2 regions of the Mesorhizobium sp. M0808 genome follow, and region 2 is predicted to be linked to the other one. Evidence: predicted binding sites of a transcription regulator. Region 2 holds the regulator's gene; the other holds the start of a gene.
What was found. Region 2 encodes LexA, which represses DNA repair genes until DNA is damaged. Its sites were predicted from a motif close to TGTTCNNNNTGTGTTCNG; they were not measured.
Positions count from the first base shown of each region.

Region 1: a site for LexA is predicted at 6,440-6,457, ahead of uvrA (excinuclease ABC subunit UvrA). Genes of this name have one in related genera too.

Region 1 is NZ_JAMYOX010000019.1:58,103-67,610, forward strand. Features, by position in the region: gene urtD (urea ABC transporter ATP-binding protein UrtD) at 1-434, shown strand, start outside; gene urtE (urea ABC transporter ATP-binding subunit UrtE) at 505-1,200, shown strand; gene NKI25_RS21080 (hypothetical protein) at 1,412-1,612, shown strand; gene NKI25_RS21085 (DUF72 domain-containing protein) at 1,658-2,464, opposite strand; partial or broken gene NKI25_RS21090 (GNAT family N-acetyltransferase) at 2,493-2,962, opposite strand; gene NKI25_RS21095 (DUF302 domain-containing protein) at 2,959-3,369, opposite strand; gene uvrA (excinuclease ABC subunit UvrA) at 3,369-6,290, opposite strand; gene NKI25_RS21105 (hypothetical protein) at 6,987-7,385, opposite strand; gene NKI25_RS21110 (ATP-dependent Clp protease proteolytic subunit) at 7,382-7,987, opposite strand; gene NKI25_RS21115 (SRPBCC family protein) at 8,014-8,508, opposite strand; gene NKI25_RS21120 (ArsR/SmtB family transcription factor) at 8,535-8,849, opposite strand; gene NKI25_RS21125 (cupin domain-containing protein) at 8,932-9,321, opposite strand.
Region 2 is NZ_JAMYOX010000015.1:619-10,126, forward strand. Features, by position in the region: partial or broken gene NKI25_RS18155 (lipid-A-disaccharide synthase) at 1-284, shown strand, start outside; gene gltA (citrate synthase) at 377-1,705, opposite strand; gene gltX (glutamate--tRNA ligase) at 1,885-3,306, opposite strand; gene NKI25_RS18170 (ComEC/Rec2 family competence protein) at 3,403-5,868, shown strand; gene lexA (transcriptional repressor LexA) at 5,862-6,596, opposite strand; gene kynU (kynureninase) at 7,045-8,292, shown strand; gene NKI25_RS18185 (hormone-sensitive lipase) at 8,388-9,218, shown strand; gene NKI25_RS18190 (molybdopterin molybdotransferase MoeA) at 9,226-9,508, opposite strand, start outside.

The DNA of each region.
Region 1 (9,508 bases), on a different contig from region 2:
TGCTGGCGCTGAAAGGCCCGCGCTCGATCTTCCCGGCACTGTTCCATCGTCGCTCGGCCGCGGACGTGCGGCAGATCGACGACATCCTCGGCATCATTCGGCTTGGCGACAAGCGTGACGAACTCGCCGCCAATCTGAGCCACGGCCAAAAGCAATGGCTCGAGATCGGCATGCTTCTGGCGCAGGATCCGAAGCTGCTGCTGGTCGACGAACCGGTTGCCGGCATGACTGACGCCGAGACCGAGGAAACCGCGCGGCTGCTCAGGGACATCGCGCGCGACCATTCTGTCATCGTCGTCGAGCACGACATGCATTTCGTGCGCGAGCTCGGCGTCAAGGTCACCTGCCTGCACGAAGGCTCGGTGCTTTCCGAGGGCAGTCTCGACTTCGTTTCGGCCGACGAGCGCGTCGTCGAAGTCTATCTGGGGAGATGAACATGGTCTGGCGCGTTCCGTTCCATCATTTCGACCTTTCGTTCTTCACGCGTTGGAGAAAGCGCTGACCATGCTCGAAGTCTCCAATGCCACGCTGCACTACGGCGCTGCCCAGGCGCTGCGCGGCGTCTCGCTGAAGGCCGGCGCCGGCAAGATCACCTGCGTGCTCGGCCGCAACGGCGTCGGCAAGACCAGTTTGATGAGATCGATCGTCGGCCATCACCGGCTGACGAGCGGAAGCGTTGCCTTCGAGGGGAAGGCGCTCGACCGGAGCGCGGCGTATGATCGCGCCCGGTCGGGCATCGCATTCGTGCCGCAGGGCAGGGAGATATTTCCGCTGCTTACGGTGCGGGAAAACCTCGAATCGGGTTTTGCGCCGTTGAAGCGCGCCGATCGCAACATTCCCGGTCATGTCTTCGAATTGTTTCCGGTGCTGAAGCAGATGCTCGCGCGCCGCGGCGGCGATCTTTCCGGCGGCCAGCAGCAGCAGCTTGCCATCGGCAGGGCGCTGGTGATGCGGCCGAAGCTGCTGGTGCTCGACGAGCCGACCGAAGGCATCCAGCCGTCTATCATCAAGGACATCGGCCGCGCCATCCGCTATCTGCGCGACCAGGCCGGTATCGCCGTGCTTCTGGTCGAACAATATCTCGACTTCTGCCGGGAATTGGCCGACGAGGTCAACATCATGGACCGCGGTCAGATCGTCCATACCGGCCCCGCCGAGGATCTCGACCGGGCGGACGTCCGCAAATTCCTGACTGTCTGAATTCTTATTGATTCCGTTACTTTGCAACTCTGGCGCGCTGCAGATTGCGTGCTAGATTTTGCTTGGCCTTGGTGAGTCGGCCGCTTTCCGTACCAGTTTCAACTTGGCAGATCAGGGGAAGGCGCGGCTGCGTCCGCACGCTTGCGCGCAAGCCCTTCCAGCGATCTGTTGTCGTCCAACATTTCGGGTGCTTGGGAGCCAGGGCCAATCAATGGAGCGCTATGTCGAGGACTACCAGAAACGACGGCTCACGGAGCGCGTCGATATCCTAACAGCCATCAACATTCTGAAATCGCAGGGGTATGACCACGACGAACTCATCGCGGAGATCACCAAGGTCTTCTATGTCGATCTCGATGCCTTTAACGAGATCGTCAGGGTTGATCGGCGTCCGGACGAACGCGCCGCATAGCCGGTAATTGAGGGCCCGGCCAGGCAGACCACCGACAGCGGGGCGTCAGCCTGCGACCCGCTTCATCAGCGCGATGGCGCCGAATGGAGCGCGGACCTTGCCCTCTGTGATGAAGTAGACGAACACATCGCGTGGCTTGACCGGCGCGTCGGTTGAAGGATCGGCGCGCGACAGGTCGGCCGGCACCTTGCCTTCCGCCCAGGTTTTTGCGCGCGCCGCCCATTCGTCGAGCGCCTTTGGCGTATAGCAATCGGGATTGTCGTCGCTGCCGGTCTGCAGCCGCGCATAGATGAAATCGCCGGTAACGTCGGCAATGCCCGGATATTTGGCGTGGTCGGCATAGACGATGGCGGCCTTGTGCTTTCGCGCCAAGGCGGCGAACTCCGGCACGACGAAGCTGTCGTTGCGCACCTCGACCGCGTGGCGCAGCGCAACGCCGTCCTGCTTTTCCGGCAACAGCTTCAGGAAGGCCTCGAAATCGTCCGGGTCGAATCTCTTGGTCGGCGCGAACTGCCACAGGATCGGCCCGAGCTTGTCGCCAAGTGCCGCGACGCCCGACCCGAGGAAGCGCATGATCGATTCCCCGGCCTCGCCGAGCACGCGGCGGTTGGTGACGAAGCGGTTGCCCTTCAGCGAATAGACGAAACCATCCGGCGCCTCGTTGGCCCATTTGACGAAGGTCGGCTCCTTGAAGCTCGAATAATAGGTGCCGTTGACCTCGATAGTGGGCACCTGCCGGCTGGCATAATGCAGTTGCTTGGCCTTCGACAATTTGTCCGGGTAGAAGGACGTGTCCCACGGCTCGAAGGTCCAGCCGCCCATGCCGGCGCGGATTGTTCCTGATTGAGTCATGGTCGTCCTCCCGGTTTGCAGAAAAGGATCACGCGATGGCGGTCGTCTCGACGGCTTTCGCCATGTCGACGATCGTCCATCCTGGCCGATATGGATTGGGCCGGCGACCCGTTTCGCGAAAGCCGTAGCCTTATACAACGAAACGTTCCGTTCCATTCTGGCATTGGTGTAGAGTCGGATTTCAGGCAAGCTCCACAGGCGCGTCCGTTGCTCGGCCCAGTCGAGCAGCCCGATGCCGAAACCCTTGCCCTGAAAGGCGGGCGCAACGGCGACGCTGAAGATCATTGTATGGTCCGCATGTCGTTCGAGAACGATCAAGCCGGCCGGCTGTCCGTCCTGCTCCGAAAGCCAGACCTCGCCGCGTTCTATGCGCGGCGCATAGTCCTCGGTGACGAGGATCGGCGGCGCTCCGAACAGGGCAGTGTAGGGCGCGTAGGCGTCGGTGGTGAGCGAGATCACCGTGGGGAGATCATCGGCCCGAGCGGCTCTCATGATCAAAACTGGCCCGCGCCGGCAGCGGCCGCAATCACCTTGTCCATGCCGGCCGCTATCGCGGCGACGGCATTGCGACTGGCGTCGCCCAAGCCGTGGCGCTCAGCGAGCCAGTGCGCGTCATTGTAGGAGAGCCAGACCTTGCCTTGCTCGTCCTCCCAAGCCAGTGCCTTGACCGGTAGATCGATGCCGGCAAGCTGCCGGTCCTGCATCAGCGGCGTGCCGCCTTTCGGGTTGCCAAAAATCAGAAGCTGGGTCGGACGCAGAGAAGCTTCGACACTGCGCGCACCGGCGGCGTGGTCAATGCGGGCGAAGACCAGCAATCCTGCACGTTCCACAGTGCCGACCAGGCGATCGATCGTTTCGGCCACGCCGAAGCGGCTTTGGACCGTGATGAGACCGTTCTTTGCCATCACTCCGCCGCTTCGCGCTTGCCTCCGGGGCGCCGCTCCAGCAATTCCCTCAGGAACTGCCCGGTATAGCTGCGTTTTTCGCGAACGATGTCCTCAGGCGTGCCGGACGCTACCAGCTCGCCGCCGCCGTCACCACCTTCGGGGCCAAGATCGAGCACCCAGTCAGCGGTCTTGATCACCTCTAGATTGTGCTCGATGACAACGACCGTGTTGCCCTGGTCGACCAGCTCGTGCAGCACTTCAAGCAGCTTGGCGACGTCGTGGAAATGCAGGCCGGTGGTTGGCTCATCGAGAATGTAGAGCGTCTTGCCGGTCGCCTTGCGCGACAGTTCCTTGGCAAGCTTGATGCGCTGCGCCTCGCCGCCCGACAAAGTCGTTGCCTGCTGGCCAACATGGATGTAGCCGAGGCCGACCCGTTTCAGCGTCTCCAGCTTGTCGCGCACACCGGGCACGGCGGCGAAGAAATCGACGCCTTCCTCGACCGTCATGTCGAGAACGTCGGCGATTGATTTGCCCTTGAACAGGACGTCGAGCGTCTCGCGGTTGTAGCGCTTGCCGTGGCAGACGTCGCAGGTGACGTAGACGTCGGGCAGGAAGTGCATCTCGATTTTGATGACGCCGTCGCCCTGGCAGGCCTCGCAGCGGCCACCCTTGACGTTGAACGAGAAGCGGCCCGGCTGGTAGCCGCGCGCCTTGGCCTCCGGCAGGCCGGCGAACCAGTCGCGGATCGGCGTGAAGGCGCCGGTATAGGTGGCAGGGTTGGAGCGCGGGGTGCGCCCGATCGGCGACTGGTCGATATCGATGACCTTGTCGAGGAATTCCAGCCCCTCGATTCGGTCATGCTCGGCCGGATGCTCGCGCGAGCCCATGATGCGGCGCGACGCCGCCTTGAACAGGGTCTCGATCAGGAAGGTCGACTTGCCGCCGCCGGATACGCCGGTGACGGCGGTAAAGGTGCCGAGCGGGATTTCGGCGGTGACGTTCTTCAGGTTGTTGCCGCGCGCGCCGACGACCTTCAGCCGGCGGTTCTTCTTGGCCTCGCGCCGAACCGCCGGCGTCGCCACTTCGAGCTCGCCCGACAGATACTTGCCGGTGATCGAGGCGGGGGTCGCCATGATCTGCTGCGGCGTGCCCTGCGCGATGATGTGGCCGCCATGGATGCCGGCCGCCGGGCCGATATCGACGACGTAGTCGGCATGCAGGATGGCGTCCTCGTCATGCTCGACGACGATGACCGTGTTGCCGATGTCGCGCAGATGCTTCAGCGTGTCGAGCAGGCGGGCATTGTCGCGCTGGTGCAGGCCGATCGACGGCTCGTCGAGCACATAGAGCACGCCGGTCAGGCCGGAGCCGATCTGCGAAGCCAGCCGGATGCGCTGGCTCTCGCCGCCCGACAACGTGCCGGAGTTGCGCGACAGCGTCAGATAGTCGAGACCGACATCGTTGAGGAAGCGCAGCCGCTCGCGGATTTCCTTGAGCACGCGCACCGCGATCTCATTCTGCTTGTCGTTGAGCGATGCAGGCAGGTCGGTGAACCACTGGTCGGCCTTGCGGATCGACAGCTCGGTGACCTCGCCAATGTGCTTGCCGGCGATTTTGACCGCGAGCGCCTCGGGCTTCAGCCGATAGCCGCGGCAGGCCGGGCAGGGCGTGGCCGACATGAAGCGCTCGATCTCCTCGCGCATCCAGGCGGATTCCGTTTCCTTCCAGCGGCGCTCGAGGTTGGGGATGACGCCCTCGAAGGTTTTCGTCGTCTTGTAGGAGCGCAGGCCGTCATCGTAATGGAAGGTGATTTCGCGCTCGCCGGTGCCGTGCAGGACGGCTTGCTTTGCCTCCTCGCTCAAATCCTTGAACTTGTCGCCGAGCTTGAAGCCATAGGCAACGCCCAGCGCTTCCAGCGTCTGCGCATAGTAGGGCGAACTCGACTTCGCCCAAGGGCTGACGGCGCCGGCCCGCAGCGAGACATTCTCGTCGGGCACGACCAGGCTGGCATCAATGGCGCGTTGGCTGCCGAGCCCGTCGCAGGTCGGGCAGGCGCCGAACGGATTGTTGAAGGAGAATAGCCTGGGCTCGATCTCGGGAATGGTGAAGCCGGATACCGGGCAGGCGAACTTTTCCGAGAACAGCATGCGTTCATGCGTCTCGTTCTTCGATTTGTTGACCGAATCCTCGCCGGTCTGGCTGGCGTCGAGCGGCTTGTCGGCAAATTCCGCCACCGCCAGCCCGTCGGCCAGCTTCAGCGCGGTCTCGATGGAATCGGCGAGCCGCGTCGCCAGATCGCCGCGCACGACGATGCGGTCGACGACGACGTCGATGTCGTGCTTGTACTTCTTGTCCAGCGCCGGCACGTCGGCGATCTCATAGAAGACGCCATCGACCTTGACGCGCTGAAAACCCTTCTTCTGCAGCTCCAGCAGCTCCTTGCGGTACTCGCCTTTGCGGCCGCGCACCATCGGCGCCAGGATGAACAGCCGGGTGCCTTCCACGACTGCAAGCACCCGGTCGACCATCTGCGAGACCGTCTGGCTCTCGATCGGCAGGCCGGTGGCCGGCGAATAGGGTACACCGACGCGGGCGAACAAAAGCCGCATATAATCGTAGATCTCGGTGACGGTGCCGACCGTCGAACGTGGGTTCTTCGAGGTGGTTTTCTGCTCGATGGAGATGGCTGGCGACAGGCCGTCGATCTGGTCGACGTCCGGCTTCTGCATCATTTCGAGGAATTGCCGTGCATAGGCCGAAAGGCTCTCGACATAGCGGCGCTGGCCCTCGGCGTAGATGGTGTCGAAGGCAAGCGACGACTTGCCCGACCCCGACAGGCCGGTCATGACGATCAGGCTGTCACGCGGCAGGTCGAGATCGACATTCTTCAGATTGTGTTCGCGTGCCCCGCGAATGGAGAGATATTTATGGTCGGCCATCGCCGGTCGCCGCCTCAGAATCTGGAATTCGTGGGATGGGCGGGTTTTCCCGACCACCCCCTATGTAGGCAATTTCGCCGCCTTTTCGAGAGACGCCACAACTCTCGACCAAAGCGTTTAACCGCCTTTCGCGCGAACGGGCAAGCGGAAAGAACAAAGGCCGAACACGCTCCTGACAAAAGCTGCCCGTGGGGCCGGCTTCCCAAAACGTCTCGCGATCACATTTTTCGGTAATCGGCTATTCAAGGTTGACGTCCCTGCACCGTGGGGGCAGACTCCAGACGTCAACGAAGCCGGCCGTCTTTCGATGGCCTCGCGGCCTGGGGCTAGCCTGCGAGACGCCGCGGGTTATGCGATGAGCGCTTCGACGACGACAGTCGCAACCAACAGAAGGAGAGCAGAGGCATGACTCCACCGGATTGTTCGTTGAGGCTCCACGTGTCGCTGGAGCCGCGGCAGGTATAAGTGGCCAGGGTCAGGCGTTTTCGCTGCCCGCCAAACGGACCTGCTGATCCCCATAAAATCAGAGACTGCTAGTCGGATCGTCGGCTGAATGCCGCGAAGCATCCGAAATAAAATGCCGGCAGTACACTCCCGGCAATTTGGATTTCAGATCCAAGAAGCCCCGTCAGTTGCAAACGCAATGGCGGGGCTGTTCGTTTGAAGCGCAATATTTGTGGTTCACACCAGGCGAGCTTAGCGGCTGGAGGGCCTGATCCCGCCGGTAGCGACATCGATGGTGATGCTACCGGAAATCCGAACGTCGGTATCGCCAATCTTGAAGGTGCCGTTGCCGCTGCCTGGAGCCATATCGTCAGGCTCAGGCCGCGGCGCTGGCTCGGCGATGCGATAATCGCTGGTCACACCGGGCAGGGCGCCCTTTTGCGAAGACATCGAATTATCTTGGGCAAGTGCCATACCCACCAGCATGTTCGTGCCGGCTACGGTAGCGATAGCAAGGCATAACAGGCTGGACGAGCGGCTGGCGGTCATCGCCGGACTATAGTGCCGCGATAGCGGCAAGACCAGACCGATGTCGCTGAAATTGCGGGCGCTCAATCGCGTCAGTTCCGTCCGCCGGCCCGGCTCGTTCATGCGGCCTGCTTGCGAGTGTCGAAAACATGGTCGACGAGGCCCCAATCCTTGGCCTCCTGCGCGGTCATGAAAAAGTCGCGGTCGAGCGTGCGTTCCACTTCTTCGTAGGTGCGGCCGCAATGGCGGGCGTAAAGATCGGTCATGCGCCGCTTGGTGCGAAGGATGCCCTCGGCATGGCGCTGGATATCGGAGGCTTGGCCCTGGAAACCGCCGAGAGGCTGATGCAGCACGATGCTGGTGTTGGGTAGCGCGATCCGCCGCCCCGGTGTGCCGGCCATCAAAAGGAACGAGGCCATCGAGGCGGCGAAGCCCATACAAACCGTGGAGACCGGGCAGCTGATATACTGCATCGTATCGTAGATCGCGAAACCGCTGGTCACCACGCCACCCGGCGAGTTGATGTAGAGCGAGACCTCCTTGTCGGGATTGTCGGATTCCAACGACAGAAGCTGGGCGCAGACCAGCGCCGAGGTGCCGTCGTCGATCGCCCCGTTGATGAAGACGATGCGCTCGCGCAGCAGCCGCGAAAAAATGTCGAAGGCGCGTTCGCCGCGGCTCGACTGCTCGATCACCATTGGCACCAGATTGGCAAGGCCGCTCATCGGTTCTCTCCGTTGACTGTTGTCGTTCAGGCCGCGCGCAGGAAGAGGCGCGGCGTGTTTGCGGCGATCTGCTTGTGTCTGGGAGTGCGCGCTTCAAACGAAAGCCGGCAACCGGCGCCTGCCATCGCGATCTCCGGCACTGCTGCCCGAGCAAAACCATCATGGACGATGCGCAGATGCGTGCCGCCGGAAACGGTGCGGTCGAGCGTAAAGGTGACGATGCTGTCCACTGGGCTGTCGTTCATTGCGCTGTCCAGGGGGCTGCCGGGCGGCACCTGCGTATCGCCGGGCGCCGGCCGCTCCCGCCAGGAATAGCGCAGCAGCCGTCCGGGATCCGCGTCGAGGATTTCGCACTCGATCGGCGCATTCGGCGCTTTAAAGGCAAAGCGGTTGCCGATTTCGGGCTTGATGTCGTTCGGCATCATCCAGGCCGCGAGCAGGTCCGGCACCGTCAGCGCCCGCCACACCTTTTCCGGCGGTTCGGGCAGCTCGCACTCGAACTCGATCTTGTCTGCGGCCATTTCGGCGCGTTCTGTGCCTCGGCTGGTCATTGGTCCATGTCCTTCAAAACCGTCTTGAGTCTTTCGATGCGCTCTGGCCAGAACGCACGGTAGCGTTCGATCCAGCCGAGCAGTGGCGCAAGCCCCTTCGGATCGACGCGGTAATAGGCATTGCGACCGGCCCGGCGCTCGACCACGAGGCCGGCGCCGCGCAGCACTGCGAGATGTTGCGATACCGCCGGCTGCGATACCGGTATGCCAGTGCGCAGTTCCGACACCGTCATCTCGCCGTCGGCGAGCCGCTCATAGACGGCGCGACGCGTTGGATCCGCTAGTGCCCGAAAAATGTCTGCTTCGATCATGCCGAAAGCATAAGTCAATACTTATCGGTTTGGCAAGCCGTGTTTTTTAAGACAGGCGGTGTTTTTTAAGACAGGCGAGGTTTTACAAACTCGCTGGAGGCCAGCGTCTCACCATGTCGGGGGATCCGTTGAACGTCGCCTCGAAAACTGGTGACGCGAGCACAGCATGAATATGAAGCAATTCGGAGCCGACGTTTCGGAAGCCATGTTGCCTGTGCGCGGCAACAACAAGCGACTGTCCGGCAGTCAAGACGAGATGCTCTTCGTCGATCCACATCTCGGCCCTGCCAGCGATGACGGTAAGCACTTCCTCGACCGGGTGCCAATGTGTCGGGGCGCCAACCGCGGGTTCGACCCATTGTTCGAATATGCAAAGTTGAGTTGCGCCGTTGCAGGCCGAGACATGCATGCGGGTCTTTACTCCCGTCCGCCATTCTTCTTGCGGCTGATCGTCGTGCGCAACCATCTTCATGCGTTCGCCTCGATCCCATGGTCTGTGGAAATTCGACGCCAAGACACTACTTCTTACTGACAACTATTGACAGTGCAGGGCCTCTCCTATAGAACGAAAAGAGAACAAAAACCTTGTGGGAAAAGGCAGCGACGACAGGCAGGGATTGTCCATAGCCTGTAAGGTGCGGCGACAAAAATTCGGTTTC
Region 2 (9,508 bases):
CCTGCTACCGGCTCGATCCGGTCATGCGCATGGCGCAGCCGCTGATCAAAGTATGGAGCGCAGCCTTGCCCAATCTCATTGCCGACCGGCCGGTTGTGCCGGAACACTACAATCAATATGTGCGGCCGCATTATCTGGCGCGGCAGTTGGAAGCGCTGTTCTCCGATACCGCCTACCGCACCTGGCAGAAGGACGGTTTTGCCGAAATCGCCAGGCGTATGGCAACCGACGAGCCGTCAGGCGAGATAGCCGCGGGTGTGGTGATGGGGATGGTGAGGAAGTGAGTGAATTGTGAATAGTGAATTGTGAATAGTGGTTTCTATGGACAGGGAGCGACGCTTCGCTACTCCCATTCACCATTCACCATTCACCACCTTCACCGCTTCGCGATTGGCACGTAGTCCCGTTCCGGCGCGCCGGTATAGAGCTGGCGCGGGCGACCGATCTTCTGGTGCGGGTCCTCGATCATCTCCTTCCACTGCGCGATCCAGCCGACGGTGCGGGCGACCGCGAACAGCACGGTGAACATGGTGGTGGGAAAGCCCAGCGCCTTCAGCGTGATGCCGGAATAGAAATCGACGTTCGGATAGAGCTTCTTCTCGATGAAATAGGAATCGGTCAGTGCGATCCTTTCCAGCTCCATGGCGATGTCGAGCAGTGGATCGTCCTTGATGCCGAGCTCGCCCAGGACCTCGTGCGCGGTCTTCTGCATGATCTTGGCGCGCGGATCGTAATTCTTGTAAACGCGGTGGCCAAATCCCATCAATCGGAACGGATCGTTCTTATCCTTGGCGCGCGCAATGAATTCCGGGATGTGATCGACATGACCGATCTCGCCCAGCATGTTCAGGGCTGCCTCGTTGGCGCCGCCATGTGCGGGACCCCACAGGCAGGCGATGCCGGCAGCGATACAGGCAAAAGGATTGGCGCCCGACGAGCCGGCCAGGCGGACGGTCGAAGTCGAGGCGTTCTGTTCGTGATCGGCGTGCAGGATGAAGATGCGCTCCATCGCGCGGGCCAGCACCGGATTGATCTTGTATTCCTCGCAAGGCACGGCGAAGCACATATGCAGGAAATTGGCTGCGAAATTCAGCTCGTTCTTCGGGTAAATGAATGGCTGGCCGATGTGGTATTTATAGGCCATCGCCGCGATCGTCGGCATCTTGGCGATCAGCCGCATTGACGCGACCATGCGTTGATAGGGGTCCGAGATATCGGTGGAATCGTGATAGAAGGCCGACAGCGCGCCGACCACGCCGCACATCACCGCCATCGGATGCGCATCACGGCGGAAGCCGGTGAAAAAGCGCGACATCTGCTCATGCACCATGGTGTGGCGCGTCACCCGGTAGTCGAAATCGTCCTTCTGCGCCTTGGTCGGTAGTTCACCATAGAGCAAGAGATAGCAGACTTCGAGGAAGTCGCCGTGCTCGGCCAATTGGTCGATCGGGTAGCCGCGGTGCAAAAGAATGCCGGCATCGCCATCGATGAAGGTGATTTCCGATTCGCAGCTCGCCGTCGACGTAAAACCGGGATCGTAGGTAAAGACGCCGGCGGTGTTGTAGAGCGAACCGATGTCGATGACGTCAGGTCCTACCGAACCACTTCGTATCTTGAATTCATGGGTTTTGCCGCCGAGTTCCAGCTTGGCCGTCGATGCCTGGGTTTTGCCGCCAAATTCCATTTTTGTCGCAGGTTCGGTCATAGCAAACTCCTTTTTGTTTCCTCAGGCCGGCAAAGGCAAAATATCTGAACCCAACACGTCAAAAGCATCGGAATACGCACATTTGCGCCCGCAATTGAATCTGCGCGGCAGATTAGGCCAAGACCCAATGTTGCACTGCGAAACACACCTTTCAATGCCAATCTTCTTGGGCCAGTTTGCTAATCGATTTGATCAGCGATCCGCGCCAGGCTTTCCTCGCGGCCAAGCACGGCAAGCACATCAAAGACACCTGGCGAGGTACTTTTGCCGGTGAGCGCGGCGCGCAAAGGTTGGGCCACGGCGCCGAGTTTATGGCCGGCGGCCTGCGCATAGTCGCGGATCGCGGCTTCGGCTGAGGCGGCAGACCACTCCGAAACCGTGGCTAGTGCCGCATGAGCGCCCCGCAGGATCGTGCGCGCCTCACCGCTGAGCAGCGCCGCCGCCTTTTCGTCGACCGGCAGCGGCCGCTCGACGAAAAGGAATGCAGCCCCTTCAACAAGTTCGACCAGCGTCTTGGCGCGCTCCTTCAGGCCCGGCAAAGCGGCAAGCAGTTGCGCCCTGCGTCTGTCGTCGAGGCGCGCGGCGATTGCCGGGCCGCCTTCAAGATACGGCAGAGTGGCGATGAAGATGTCGAGCAGCGCCGCGTCGTTCATCCGGCGCATATGCACGCCGTTAAGCGCCTCGAGCTTGGCGAAGTCGAAACGGGCGGCGCCCTTGTTGACGTCGCCAATGTCGAACCATGCAATCATGTCGGCGATCGACATGATCTCATCGTCGCCGTGGCTCCAGCCAAGCCTCGCCAGATAGTTGAGCAGCGCATCCGGCAGGTAGCCCATGGCGCGATAGGCTTCGACGCCAAGCGCACCGTGCCGCTTCGACAGCTTGGCGCCGTCGGCACCGTGGATCAGCGGGATATGCGACATCGATGGCACCTCCCAGCCCATGGCCTGATAGATTACGGTCTGGCGTGCGGCGTTGGTCAAATGATCGTCGCCGCGGATGATGTGGGTGATGCCCATGTCGTGATCGTCGACGACGACGGCATGCATGTAGGTGGGATTGCCGTCCGAGCGCAGAATAATGAAATCGTCGAGATCCTTGTTGGGAAAGCGCACGTCGCCCTGGACGCGGTCATGCACCACCGTCTCGCCGTCTGTCGGCGCCTTGATGCGGATCGCCCCCTTGGCGCCGGGCGGCGCCTCCGACGGGTCGCGGTCGCGCCAGCGTCCATCATAGCGGGGAGGCAGCCCCTTGGCGCGTGCGCTCTCGCGCATTGCCTCTAGTTCGGCAGGCGTCGCATAACAATAATAGGCCTTGCCCATACGAACGAGCTCCTCGGCCACCTCGCGATGGCGCGGCGCACGCTCGAATTGCGACACCGGCTCGCCGTCCCATGTCAGGCCAAGCCAGGAAAGCCCGTCGAGAATGGCCGCGCTTGCCGCATCGGTGGAGCGCTCGCGGTCGGTGTCCTCGATGCGCAGCAGCATCGTGCCGCCTGTGTGCTTGGCATACAGCCAGTTGAACAGCGCCGTGCGCGCGCCGCCAATGTGCAGATAGCCGGTGGGCGAGGGGGCAAAACGGGTGACGACCTTATCGGGCATGGAACTCTCAGGCGGGCGAAGGAAGTGGGTTTGCGGACTTTCGCGCGTCGCGCGTTCATGTAGCATAGGAGGTCGAGGGCGCAAGGGGCAGACCCGATGGCTGTGCGAGGCCGTGGTGCGGGCGAGGGCGAGGACGTTGGCAGCGGCGTCAGCGAACGCTTGCTGTTTGCCGCACCCCCGCCTGTCCTGCCGGCACCGGCATTGCTACCCGCTCCGCGCTTCGATGCTCCGTCGCTGCCGGCCAGCGACCCAGCAACGGTTCTCGTGCCCGCGGGCGAGCCCATCGTACGCCTGCCCAGGCGTTTCCGCCTCCCGTCACCGTCCCGTATCCGCAACAGCGTAACCTCGGCAGCCGGCCTGGAACTCGACCGCGGCATCGCCTTCCTGCTGGTGCCGGTGTTCCTCGCATGCGGGGTGGTCGTATATTTCGGGCTGTCGGTGGAGCCGGCCTTTCCACAGCCGATCGCAATCGCGCTCCTCGCGGCCCTTTGTGCCGTCGTCTCGCGGTCATGGCCCAGGACGCGCCTGTGCTTCATGGTGGCGCTGCTCTGCGCGCTTGGCGTACTTGCCGCCAAGTTCGAGACATGGCGTGTCGGAACGCATATGCTCGGTTCCGAAATCTCGACGCGGCTGACGGGTCGCGTCGTATCGTACGAGCCCATGGCGAGCGGCCGCATCAGGCTGACAATCGATGTGACCTCAACCGCCAGGCCGACACTGCGCTACATGCCGGAACGGGTCCGCGTTTCGGCGATGAAGATACCGGCTGAGCTGACCGCCGGTTCCGAGATCACCGGCTATGTGCGGCTGCCGCCGCCGACCGGCCCGGTGCGGCCCGACAGCTATGATTTCTCCTTCGACAGCTATTTCGCCGGTATCGGCGGCAGCGGCTTTTTTCTCGGCAATCCGAAAGTCGTGTCGTCGGGCAGCATGCCGCTTGGCGCGCAGCTTTCTTCCGCGATCGAAGACGCGCGCGAATCTATCGCCGACCATATCCGCAGCCGCATCGGCGGTGCCGAGGGCGAGATTGCTGCTGCGCTGATCGTCGGCGTGCGCGCCGGCATTCCCGAGGAGATCAACGAAGCGATGCGGCGCACCGGCATCTACCACATCATCTCCATCTCGGGGCTGCATATGGCGTTGGTCGCCGGCACCATCATGGCGCTGCTGCGGGGTGCCTTTGCGCTGTTTCCCGATTTCTCATCGCGACGGCCGGTCAAGAAATATGCCGCGGCCGCCGCGCTTTTTTCGATTGCGGCCTACCTCGTCTTTTCCGGCATTGTCGTGGCGGCCGAACGCAGCTTCATCATGCTGGCGGTGATGCTTATCGCCGTGCTGTTCGACCGGGCCGCGCTCACCATGCGCAACCTGGCGATCTCGGCCATCGCGGTCATCCTGGTGTCGCCGCACGAGGTGGTCGGTCCGAGTTTCCAGATGTCCTTCGCCGCGACGGCGGCCCTTGTCGGCGCCTATGCAGGCTGGTCCGATTACCGCGCCGGCAGGGCCACCACGCCGCTGCCGCGGCTGTCGCCGCTACGCTTTGCCACTCGAAAGGTCCTGCTGGGCATGTGCGGTCTGGCGATGACCTCGATCATTGCAGGGAGCGCCACGGCGCTTTTCGCCATATGGCATTTCCAGCGCGTGGCGCCGCTCAGCCTGTTCGCCAATCTGGCCATCATGCCCATCGTCTCACTGGTCGTCATGCCCTTCGCCGTTCTCAGCGCGCTGGCGATGCCGTTCGGTGCGGATGGCCCTTTCCTCTATGTCATGGGCAAGGGGCTGACGGCGATGATCGCCCTGTCCGGGTGGATCTCGGAGCGCTCGCCGATCGATGCGGTCGGGCTGATTTCGCTGAGATCCGTCCTTCTGGTGACGATCGCCCTCGTCATTGCCAGCATGGCGACGACCTGGTTGCGGCTGGCGGCACTTCCTTTTGCGCTCGCCGGCTTGCTGACGACAACGCAGACACGCATACCCGACGTATTGGTCTCGGAGGACGCACGGCTGGTCGCGCTGCCGATCGGCAGCGGTGAACTCGCGGTCAACCGGGCACGCCCGAATGAGTTCACCATCGACAACTGGAAACGCGCGCTCACATCAGAGGCTATCGTCGCGCCGGAAACACCTGGAAAGAACGACCCGCAATTCGACATTGCCGATCCGGCCGACCTACCGCCGGGCATGCCGTTCATTTGCACGGACGGCCTCTGCCTTGCCAGGCATCCATCCGGCGCGATCATCGCGCAAGCCAAGGACCGCGATACTGCGCGGCCAGCCTGCGCCTTTGCCAGCTTGATCGTCATCGACGACGCCACCGCCCATAACCCCTGCTACTACGACCGACTGGTCCTCGTCGTCACCAAACGGCAACTGGCGCGCGCGGGAAGTGCCGCCGTCTACTTCGATCCACAAGCGGCAACGCGCGCCGAAATCCGTTTCGCGGTCGAAAAATCATACCGGCCCTGGCACGTGCAGCGGAAATTTTCACGCGCGGCACGGGGCCTGCCGCCATACCGCAGGGCCGACAACCCCAAAGCCGGCGCCAAGGGCGGAGCTCAGTAGCGGCGGATCAGTCCGACGAGCTTGCCCTGCACCTTGACCCTGTCTGGTCCGAAGATGCGCGTCTCGTAGGCCGGATTGGCGGCTTCCAGGGCGATCGAGGCGCCCTTGCGGCGGAACCGCTTCAGCGTCGCTTCCTCCTCGTCGACCAGTGCCACCACGATCTCACCGGGGCTCGCCGTATCGGCATTGCGGATGATCACCGTGTCGCCGTCGAAAATGCCGGCCTCGATCATCGAATCGCCTTTGACCTCGAGCGCATAATGCTCGCCGCCCATGATCATATCCGGCGGCACCGAAATCGAATGCGTCTGGTGCTGGATGGCGTCGATCGGCACACCGGCGGCGATGCGGCCCATCACCGGGATCGAAACGGCGGCGACGACATCGTCGTCATTGCCGGCTGCAGGGACGCGCGACGATGTCGGCTTGCCCTGCCGAGGGGCGCCTTGCCCAAGACTACCCTGGATGACACTCGGCGAGAACTTGCGTGCCGCATTGAGGCCGGGGGCGATCGAGTCAGGCAGGCGCAGCACCTCCAGCGCACGGGCCCGGTTGGGCAAACGGCGAATGAAGCCGCGCTCCTCCAGCGCCGTAATCAGCCGATGGATTCCCGATTTGGAAGCCAGGTCGAGCGCCTCCTTCATCTCGTCGAAGGAGGGCGGAATACCGCTTTCCTTCAACCTTTCGTGGATGAACATAAGCAGTTCGTGTTGTTTGCGTGTCAGCATAGCGACCCCCAACAGAATCAGAAAAACAAACCCAGAACAAACACTATCTGTTCCAGTTGTGTTCCGCAACTGTTTAAAGTTTAATGAATGCGTTAAGGCTTGGGAAACAAACCACGCCCCTACCGGAATGCCGCATTTTCACCGTCGCGAGCGTCATCCCCTTGATTCTGCTTTCGTTTGCGCCTTCTGGCTTCCCAGAAGGCAGCACTGACATCGGCCGTCGGTCGGCAAAGGGCACGGAATTGAACCCGTATCGACTGCGCGGTTCGGTCAATGCACCGTGAACGAAACGAACTCAAAACGCCAACCTCGGGTTAACTCCTGGTTTCCAGTCGCCTGGTCAGGCTGCTTCTCGCCGGTGGAGCCTTGCTGCGCGCAACCAGGTGATGGAAGAACAGTCGATGCGTGTCCGGCGTTGCGTTGAATTTTTGGGGGGAGCAGGCACATCATGACAGGAATTCCCGATCTCGCCGCCATAAAGGCGATGGATGCCGCAGATCCGCTGCGCGCGATGCGCGACCGCTTCGTGTTGCCGCAAGGAGTGATCTATCTCGACGGCAATTCGCTAGGAGCTGCTTCACGTGCCGCTTTCGATGAACTGCACAAGGCCGCGACCGAAGAATGGTCGCATGATCTCATCCGCGCATGGAACACGGCCGGCTGGTTCAACATGCCGCTTGAACTTGGCGACCAGCTCGGGCGCCTGATCGGTGCCGCGGCCGGCCAGACGGTGGTCTGCGACACGACATCGGTCAACATCTACAAGCTGCTGCACGCCGCCATGGCCATGCGACCGGAGCGGCAGGTCATCGTCGCCGAGGGCGATAGTTTTCCGACGGACCTCTACATGGCTGAGGGTGTGGTTTCGACGCGAAAAGATACGCTGCTGCGCCTCTCGGGGATCGACGCGCCGACCATCGAAGAGCTGATCGACGAACGCACCGCCGTGGTGCTGGTCAACCACGTCAACTACAAGTCGGGCGAACTGCGCGACATGCCGGCGCTGACGCGCAGGGCTCAGGAAGCCGGGGCGATGATCGTCTGGGATCTCTGCCACACCGCCGGCGCGATGTCAGTCGAGCTCGACAAGGCAAACGCCGATTTTGCCGTTGGCTGCACCTACAAATATCTGAATGGCGGCCCGGGCGCGCCTGCCTTCATCTATGCGGCTGAGCGGCATCTTTCCGACATCCAGCAGCCGCTCACCGGCTGGTGGGGCCATGCACGGCCCTTCGCCTTCGAGCCAGGCTATGCGGCCGGCACCGGCATCCGCCGGTTTCTGTGCGGCACCCAGCCGGTCCTGTCGATGCGCACGCTGAAGGGCGCGCTCGACATCTGGAACGATGTCGACATGACGGCGGTGCGCAAGAAGAGCATCGCGCTGGCGGATCTGTTCATTGAGCTTGTCGAGGCAAAGTGCGGCACTTACGGGCTCACGCTCGAGAGCACGCGCGATGGGGAAAAACGCGGCAGCCAGATTTCATTCATGCATGAGCATGGCTACCAGATCATGCGCGCGCTGATCGAACGTGGCGTGATCGGCGATTTTCGCGCGCCATCGACCATGCGCTTCGGCTTTACGCCGCTCTATGTCGGCTATGCCGATGTCTGGCAGGCCGTCGAAGTGCTTGAGGACATCCTGCGCACCGGTGCGTGGAAGGAAGCGCGCTTCGCCATCAAGGCGGCTGTCACTTGAGATTGATGCGAGAGCTGGAATCGTGAGGCTGGCGACGACGCGCCGCGCGATGCTCACGGCTACGTTGCAAGGCCATATGCCAGGGAGGGCGCAGGGTGTTCGAACGTCACATTGCCGATTGGGACAACGCCTATGCCAACGGCGCCAACGTAGCCGGCAGCGATCGCTGGCCGGCGGCCTGGATCGAGCCCGCGCGGGTTTTCCGCGACGTGCTTTCGACCGAGGGCAGGGCGCGGCTCGACATGGCCTATGGCGACAACCCACGCAACCGGCTCGATCTTTTCCTGCCGGCCATCAAGCCCAAGGGACTCGTGGTGTTCGTTCATGGCGGCTACTGGATGGCATTCGACAAAAATTTCTGGTCGCATCTTGCCACTGGCCCTGTTGATCGCGGCTATGCGGTGGCGATGCCGTCCTACACGCTCTGTCCGCAGATACGCATTGGCGGCATCGTCAAGGAAGTCGGCGCGGCGATCGGCAAGGCGGCGGCGATGGTCCCAGGGCCGCTGATGCTGACCGGACACTCGGCCGGCGGCCATCTTGTTAGCCGGATGGTTACGGCGACGACGCCGCTGGCGCCCGAAGTGGTCCGGCGCGTTCGTCACGTGGTGTCGATCTCGGGGGTGCATGATTTGCGCCCGATCATGCGCACCGGCATGAACGAGACGATCGCGATCGATGAGGCCGAGGCGCAGGCCGAAAGCCCGGTGCTGCTGCGCCCGATGGACAAGGCCCGCCTGACCTGCTGGGCCGGCGGCGGCGAGCGCGCCGAATTCCTGCGTCAGAGCGCGTTGCTGGCCAACATCTGGATCGGCCTGGGTACCGCGACCAGCTCGGTGGTCGAACCTGACCGGCATCATTTCAACATCATCGACGGTTTGGCCGATCCAGACCATCCGCTGACCCGGACCTTGATTTCGGAGTGAGGCAGGTTCAGCGTAGCATCAGCACGTCGCAGGGGGAGCCCGCCGCCGCGGCAGGAGCGAACGGCGCGCGAACGATCAGCCCGTCGGCATCGGCCAGCATTTTCAGCATCGAGGAGTCCTGGATGCCGAACGGCGTCGCCACGAGCGCGCCGGCGTTGGTGCTGACAACAGCCCGCACATAATCCTGCCTGAGATCATTGGCCGGCATGGCGGTACCGAGCCGCGCCCGACGCATATCCTGCTGAAAGGCGCGGCCGCCGAGCTGCGCCAGCAACGGCTTCAGGAAGAGC